Regions from separate parts of the Paenibacillus sp. J22P15 genome, predicted to be linked through region 2. Evidence: predicted binding sites of a transcription regulator. Region 2 holds the regulator's gene; the other holds the start of a gene.
The links. Region 2 encodes LexA, which represses DNA repair genes until DNA is damaged. Its sites were predicted from a motif close to CGAACATATGTTCG; they were not measured.
Positions count from the first base shown of each region.

Region 1: AC0YN6_RS11735 (YhjD family protein) is a predicted target of LexA. The motif match lies at 2,323-2,336, and genes of this name have one in related genera.

Region 1 is NZ_JBWDNT010000004.1:151,487-155,685, forward strand. Features, by position in the region: gene AC0YN6_RS11715 (glutathionylspermidine synthase family protein) at 1-259, opposite strand, end outside; gene AC0YN6_RS11720 (hypothetical protein) at 266-592, opposite strand; gene AC0YN6_RS11725 (hypothetical protein) at 593-1,075, opposite strand; gene AC0YN6_RS11730 (potassium channel family protein) at 1,081-2,100, opposite strand; gene AC0YN6_RS11735 (YhjD family protein) at 2,355-2,756, shown strand; gene AC0YN6_RS11740 (cupredoxin domain-containing protein) at 2,892-3,281, shown strand; gene AC0YN6_RS11745 (hypothetical protein) at 3,351-3,617, opposite strand; gene AC0YN6_RS11750 (Dabb family protein) at 3,726-4,013, shown strand; gene AC0YN6_RS11755 (DUF86 domain-containing protein) at 4,166-4,199, shown strand, end outside.
Region 2 is NZ_JBWDNT010000001.1:830,303-834,501, forward strand. Features, by position in the region: gene AC0YN6_RS03875 (ABC transporter permease) at 1-472, opposite strand, end outside; gene AC0YN6_RS03880 (ABC transporter ATP-binding protein) at 469-1,182, opposite strand; gene yneA (cell division suppressor protein YneA) at 1,352-1,726, opposite strand; gene lexA (transcriptional repressor LexA) at 1,885-2,505, shown strand; gene yjcZ (sporulation protein YjcZ) at 2,662-2,769, shown strand; gene AC0YN6_RS03900 (C40 family peptidase) at 2,876-3,505, opposite strand; gene glnA (type I glutamate--ammonia ligase) at 3,657-4,199, opposite strand, start outside.

The DNA of each region.
Region 1 (4,199 bases), on a different contig from region 2:
TGAGAGCGGGATGAATGCCGAGCTGTACTCTGAAAAAATCATCCGATAAATGCTGCTGCGCAAACCGCAGCGATTTTGAGTAAATGAGATCCACTTGCTCAGAGGCGGATTGAAGCTCCGCAAATTGTGCTTCGGTGTATCCGATTACGGAAGGGAGGCAGTATTGCTTGCCGTCGATCCGATGATAGGGAATACGCTGAGCCAGTTCTCCCTGAAACAGTTTTTCGTGAGTCATGTGGAGAGGGATGACACGCTGCATATTACCTTACCCTCCGCTGCTGCTAATGCCAGAGCTTCCGAAGCCTTTCGAAGAGCTGGAGCTGGATTTGTAGCTTGATGATTTTTTACTCGATGTTCCTTTTGAAATAAATGCGCCGCTGCTTCTCGATCCGTCATCGTCGCAATAGTTGTCATTGTCGTAGTCCACGCAATCTCTTGAACTTGTCGTATTACAGCCGCTTAAAGCGACGGGTACGGTTAGCATCAAAGCAAAGGTGAGTGCCTTTTGACCTTTAGCTTTTAATTTGGCACTTGCTGCCGAAGTCATATCTTTCAAGTCTGTTCTGGCTGCAAATACGTTCTCATCGGACATTTACAGGTTCACTCCTTTCAAAAAAACGACGATCTTGCTGCGATCCATATCATAAATCGTGTAAATCGTCTCGTAGGTGCTCTGTTCACTCACAATGTAATGATCAAGCAGAAGCGCAGCAAATTCCAGAGGACTGGCCGGTGCTTGCTGAGCGAGTGTGCACGGATTGAAACGGTAACCGTTCCAAAGTAAATATTCGACTTCCATATAAGGAGAGACGGTGACATACTCGAACAGCGCAGCTCGGATGGCTTGCCCGTATACCGTATCATCATGTTCATTATAGGGCTTTGCATAAATATGATGATGTTTGCCGTTCTCGCACTCGTTGGCTGTATGCTCATACAAACCGTTGCGGAAAATAGTTGCATTAACGAGCTTGCGAACAAATATATCTTCACGAGTTACAGCAGCTTCCGTAATGGTTCGCTCTACGCGCTGAAATGGCTCAGACCATTCCATGTAGATTAGCGAGAGATTCAATATAATTACCGCCTTTCAGATCTAATCTTAGCGATGGTCTCGTCATTCGAAATAACGAATAAACGAGCAGCGGCTGGAATAGGTGCTTCGAGCCTGCGGTTAATGCCCATGTCGGTGCGGTCAGCAATCAGTGTAGCCCCTTTGCGCAGAAGCGCATGGAAGGCATCCCCATAGGTTGACCAGCTTGGATCTATGGTGATCTCAAATACGTCTTCGCCATATTTTCGGCTGAGCAGCTGCATGAAGATATCTACATTGCCTTCCTTTAAAGCAGATCTTACAGCCAGCCTAGAAACAGCATCATGCGATAATATAAAATCATTTACTTGTACGTGTCGGAAATTAAGAATATGCTTCTCAAGCATGATCTCAACTGTTGTATGGACTGCGGGAGCAATCTGTTCAATACTAGAAGCGATGAGCAGCGATTTGCCATCGATGAGCGAGGTGTCTTCGATAGATGGATCAGCAAAAATAATCGCAGAACGAGCCGCATGCACATTTGCCTGTTCAAGTACTTCAGCAGAGGTAGGATCACCGCTTACGAAATGCACCCGAGGATGATCGAAGGGATGCTTCGCACTAATATCAATAATAATTATGGACATCTCCGTATTCGAGTCTAGTAAATCCTCAACGGCTAGCTGCGCTTTTTTACTCCAATTAATGACGATAATATGGTCCTGACCTTGGAACTTCAATTTTCCACCTTCTCTTCTCCGCTGAAGTTCAGCTATGGAATCGATAATTTTTCCAATCAATAAGCTCAGCAGGCCGATTCCGAATACGTACAGCAGCATGGCAAGCACCTTACCAGGTACCGTTTTGGGAAAATAATCGCCGTAGCCCACTGTAGCGATCGTTGTCATCACCCACCATAACGAATTAAACCAATTGCCAAAGGTGCTTGGTTCAAGCAGGAATGCGATCGTAGCGCTGACAAATACAAGTAATAATGTGAGGAAAACAATAAAGTAATTGTTTAAACGAAGCAGTTTTAGGCTAAGTTTCAAAAAAATCTGCATGCCTGTCACCCTCATTCGTAATATGGCTTTATACGCCGCACCTTTTATGCATTATGTATTATACAGGGAATGCAGATGAGTTGGGGGAAATTGTTTTAAATATGTTTATCCTATTGAAACAGGGTGGTAGGTTTGCAAGAAATCGAGAAGTGCAGGAATAAAAGTTAACTTTTAGGAAAAAGTAAATAAACTTGCATCAAATCCTCACTCCTCGCTATAATAAGAACAAATGTTCTTATTATGGAGGGGTGGCAATGGCCGCTAAAGAGGAAGAAGCTCGCGGAAAAGTCAGAACAGCTGGTCATCCGCCGATTCAGACTGAGGAAGAGCTTATGCTGGTGAAACGATATGTGCTGCTTGGCATTGTCATGCGGATTTTGGATCATGATATACGTGTAATAGGTACTTCGGCTATTAAGCTCCCGCGGTTTTACGAATCGATGATGCGCGGCATGCAGGATCGGGTACTGCTTGATCTCGCTGGGATTAGGAGGAAATTTCGGGAGACGGGCATAAAAGTGTATGAGGAGAAACGCGAAGCGGACGGACTGCACGCAGAATATGTATGCAGAGGGTACCATCATCGTTTTTTTATGCTGTGGGGTTTTGTGAAGGCCGAGTCCGAACGAGTGCTAAAACAGTATTTGTCTAGCTAATTATGGAATTGTTCATGGTTTTGTCAAAATAACAAAAAAACTTTTCAGCTTTCCGTAGTTTAAGGTTGAGAACTTCGGACGATCTTATGTAATATAAGAGGTAGACATTATGAACGCAAAGGGGAGCACATAGCAATGCATAAGTGGGTTATGTTTACTTTATTTGCAGCGGCGTCTTTGTTGGGCTTATATTTGCTCACATTCGCACTGCCAGCTAAGCCGGTTGATGAGTCTGCCTCGTTGCCAGAGGGTATGACTTTACTGAAGGTTGTAGCATCGAATGATTTCGTATTTGATCAAAAAGAGTACAAAGTTAAGGTTGGAGACAAAGTTAGACTTAAGCTTTCGAATAAAAGCGGTATTCACGGGGTACATATTGACGAGCTTCAAGTAGCTTTGGATAACGATCACCCAGAAACTGACTTGGAATTTAAAGAGCCAGGAACTTACAAGATCTATTGTTCCATTCCATGCGGTCAAGGACACACGACGATGGAATCTACTTTAGTTGTAGAAGCAGCCTAAGGTTTAACCGATTCATGTGCTGTAAAAATGAGAAAGGAGCCGAAAGGCTCCTTTTTGCCTAAAATAAGGCTATCGTGCTGAACGAGATTGATGCTCTTTTTCACGGCCGCGTGCAATAAGCACATCGGCGACGAAGCCGAGCAGCGCCCATGTAATAACGGTAAGTGCATACATGAGCAGCACGTTTACCTCGTGCACGTCTACAAATAAATCAACGACCCATGCGGGAATGCTGAACATGAAGAAGATAAGATTGTGCGGATCATATCCCGTCGAGTTAAACAAGCTGATAGCAAGTCCAAATAATGTTGCAACAATTGTAACCGGATAGCGCATAACGTACCGATCCCCTTCGTGTTAAAGATTGCCGTAATGCGACTGCATAGGTTATTATGTGACAAAAAGACAAAAGTTATTCGCCGAATTCAAAGGAGGAACTAAATAATGCTTACTCATATCGTTTTTTTTAAATTAAAAGATGGCAGTGAAGAGAGCGTAGCACGTACCGCTCAGGTGCTTAGAGATATGGAAGGCAAAATCGAAGTGCTGAAGTCAATTGAAGTTGGAATTGACGTTGTGCATTCTGAGCGTTCGTACGATATTGCTCTTATTACGAAATTCGAATCATTGGAGGCGCTGGAGGTTTACCAAGTGCATCCTGTACATAAAAAGGTAATTGAGCATATGATGCAAGTTCGCGAAGCTTCCGTCAGCGTTGATTTTGAAAGCTGAGAGGCAGGATGAAGATTTATGAGTGACATGAGAGATGTATATGAAATATTGACATATTTACTGGTCATCATTTTTAGCAGCATTATTATGGTGGCATGGCTTAAACGGAAGGCGAAAAAAAAGAAACAAGGCTGAAAGCGGGCGACTGACTGATGTATTATGTAAATCGTGAACAAATTGCCGTCA
Region 2 (4,199 bases):
TTGTTCCCGCTAGTTCAGATACTTCCCCTTGCAGCATTACATTCCCAAAGGCAGAGAGCGTCTCTAAATCCGTACCAATAATTTGGGTCATCATTTGTGAAGTAAGCCCGTCTAATGTCATAACCTCCATATGATTGAGCTGCTCATATGGTGCTGCTGCTGCTACATTCTCAATTTGCCTCATGATGTTCAACTTTTGCTCCGTTAACAATCCTTTCTTCAAAGAATCATCTTCGGCAGCGGCAGCATCGCTGCTCGAACGCGCTCCAGTATTAGCTGTAACCGTTATTTCGTCCATTTTGAGATAACTATTCATTTGCTTCTCGATATAAACCTGCGCGGATTCACCAACGCTCATCGCTACAATAATTGCGGCACAGCCTATGGAGATCCCTGCTGCACATAAAGCTGTTACGACTTTCCTGCGTTTCACCTGATCCCAGGACAACCTTGTAATATCACTTATTCTCAATTTTGTATTCCCCCGGCAAACATTCTTTCTCTTGCGGTTTCTTGTTCCGTTACAAGATATCCATCCCTCAGCGTAATAATTTTTTCCGTTTGAGCTGCTACTTCACGTTCATGCGTTACGATAATGAAAGTCGTGTCCATCGTTTTATTCAGTTGCTTCAAGATGATAATGATCTCTTCTTCTGTTTTTGTATCTAGATTTCCGGTCGGCTCATCTGCAAAAATAACTGACGGCTCTGTTATTAATGATCTTGCGATACTGACACGCTGCTGTTGTCCGCCTGAGAGCTGTGATGGAAACAACTCTGCTTTATCTGGTATTCCTACTTGCTCAAGGAGAGCAAGTGCCTTTTTCTTTCTTATGAATGGATGTGTGGATTGAAATACGAGCGGCAGCTCAACATTTTCCCTAACCGTTAAATTGGAAATCAGCTCATACGCTTGAAAAATAAATCCGATATGCTTTCGCCTAAACTCTGCCAATCGGTTTTCATTCATCGTTACGATATTATGATCTGCGATAAAGATTTGACCTTCTGTCGGCTTCATCAAACCCGCCATTAAGTTTAGTAACGTGGATTTACCTGAGCCTGAACTCCCTAACAACGCAATCATTTCACCCTTATGTACATGAAAGCTAATCTGCTGCAGAACAGCGGTCGTTTCATGCCCATTCATAAATGAATGGGATAACTCTTCAACTCGTAACAAAATAGCCTCTCCTTTCAGTCCCCTTTAATAGACGATAGAATTCAGGGTTTGCACTGCAGTTCACACAAAAAAACTTTCTAAATCAAGCGGATGTGAAAACATCTGCATAACTTAGAAAGTAAAATTAATTGAATAAAATATTCCTATTAAATTGTAATAGATATTGGAACTAAATGCTAGGAATAATTAGCTTCTGACCCGGTTTAATAACAGCTGTTTGTAAATCATTCCTGTCTTTAATTAGAAAAACAATATATCTAATATCTTGGCTTTCATTTGTAAATTGCTTTGCAATATTCCAGAGAGTGTCGCCAGACTTAACAGTGATAATATTCTCTTCTACAGTTGCTGCTTGAGGAGAATTCCCTGAAGCATATGTTCCCATCATTAGGAAGCTAGTAAACAGAAGAATAAACACAGCAGCGCAAACTGTGATCTTAGCAGCATGTCGCTTCAGTAATAGTCCTACTCTTTGTTTACTCTTCGTTGCTTTGTTTGTATCTTGCTTATGTATCGTTCTATAAAAACTTGGACTCGTTATCATTTATCAGCACCCCAAACGTTTGTTCTGTTTTTAGATTACACGAACAAACGTTTGGTGTCAACGAAAAAATACGAACCTCTGTACTTAAGAACTTATGTTTGTACGAACTCCGGTTCTATGTTATAATTTTTTGCAAACCTACTAATGGAGTGATTGCAGTGTCGAAGATTTCTAACCGACAACATTCAATTCTTGAATTTATTAAGAATGAAGTGCGGGAGAAAGGCTATCCACCCTCCGTTCGAGAAATCGGCGAAGCTGTTGGATTGTTGTCCAGTTCAACCGTTCATGGTCATTTGGACCGCTTAGAGAAGAAAGGTCTAATACGCCGAGATCCCACGAAACCGCGTGCTATTGAAATTTTAGATCAAGAAGTTTCTGAAGGTATTATCCCGATGTCCGTAGCAAGAGTACCGATTGTCGGAAAAGTTACCGCTGGTGTGCCAATTACGGCGACGGAGAACATCGAAGAGTATTTCCCGCTTCCCTCCCATTTTGTCGGTGACAGCAGTGTCTTTATTCTGAATGTCATGGGCGAGAGTATGATTGAAGCAGGTATTCATGATGGAGATTATGTAATCGTTCGTCAACAACAAACTGCAAATAATGGTGAAATTGTTGTCGCGATGACCGAGGATGACGAAGCAACAGTCAAAACCTTCTACAAAGAGAAAACACATATTCGCTTGCAGCCTGAGAATTCAACTATGCAGCCGATTTTACTTCAAAATGTAACGATTCTTGGCAAAGTCATCGGACTTTTCCGCGATATTCATTAATTTTATCTTGTTAGTACATAAAGAATAGGCTGAATCCGTGCGTAAGCATCGATGATTCAGCCTATTCTTTGGTTTACTAAGGACAATTACCCAATCACTGTGACTTTATCCGCATATCATACTATGTATTCAATTCAAAAGGAGGTGCAATGAACAATGTCCGGTTATGTAGGTGGAGCCTTTACAAACACTGGTACGATTCTTGTTCTCTTCATCTTGTTGGTTATTATAGCATGCAGCTGCATGCGCTTTGGCGGCTACTAAAACAGACCTTTAATTTAATCCTTCTATAGTAAATCTCACACAAAAAGATCCATTACATGGATCTTTTTGTGCTTTTTGTGCTTTCAATCTTCTCTAATCGCATATGTTAAACCACTCGCTTCCAAAAGAAATAGGCGGGGGCTTTTGAAGGTGCATTTCGAATTAATTTTTGACGATTAAGCAATGGATAATTATAGAGAAGTCCTTCGTATACAACTTCGAGTTGCTCGTGCAGTAGAAAATCATGTGGTGTCACTTGTGTCGATGGACGTTCCCACAATGGAATGCCGCTCCTGCGCATGGTCTCTGCAACAAACTGTGAGCAAAAATAGGCGTCAGCGGGTTTAATATCAAGTTCTAGAAGCACACCTATCAATCCAACAAGATTATAACGATATTGATCTTTTTTATTCTCAAACTCACGCACAACTTGCAACAACGAAGCTCTTTGTTTATCCGATACAGCGATCTTTAGCAGTACGCAGCGCGTAGAAGGAAATTGGCGAAACGTCCCTTCATATACGTTTTCTTTGACAAACCCAGCTATCAATGGATTATTCGCCCGTTTGCGTCCAAAGCTATAAATATCCTTCAAATCATCTCCCATAACAATGGAAGCATGATTATATGGAGCACCTGTAAAAGCTTTAATCAACCTTGTAAACCATGTACCTGTGTCCGTTAATAATACGTACACAAATTGATCTATTTCGTGATCCGAATTGGATACTGTCACGTTGCTCACCTCTTTCTCGTTGAATCGACTATCCATTAGAACAAATATAGCAATAAGGCGGATTCCCGAATAGTACTAACTCTATATGGTACTGGCTATTACAAACACAAAAAAAATCCCTCAACGCCTATGGCGTCAAGGGATCTAATTTCTAGTAAAGAGTCAAATATTGATCGCGTTCCCATTGGTGAACTTGTGTGCGATACATATCCCACTCGATTTCTTTAAGCTCGTAAAAATGAGCAAGAGCGTGATCGCCAAGCGCTTCGCATACAATGTCGCTTCTTAGCATCTCATCTAATGCTTCTTTCAAATCTAGCGGCAAGCTTGGAATTCCTGCATCTTGACGCTCTTCCTCTGTCATGATGTAGATGTTCCGGTCCGTAGGAGCTGGCAGCTGTGCTTTGTTCTTAATGCCGTCAAGACCTGCTTTAAGCATGACTGCAAGAGCCAAATACGGATTAGCTGCTGGATCTGGATTACGCACCTCTACACGAGTACTAAGTCCGCGTGAAGCTGGGATACGAATCATTGGTGAACGGTTGCTTGCTGACCAGGCTACATAACAAGGCGCTTCATAACCAGGGACAAGACGTTTATAGGAATTGATTGTAGGGTTCGTAATGGCTGCCATTGCGCGAGCATGAAGCAGGATTCCTGCCATATACTGACGTGCAACAGCACTAAGGCCTAG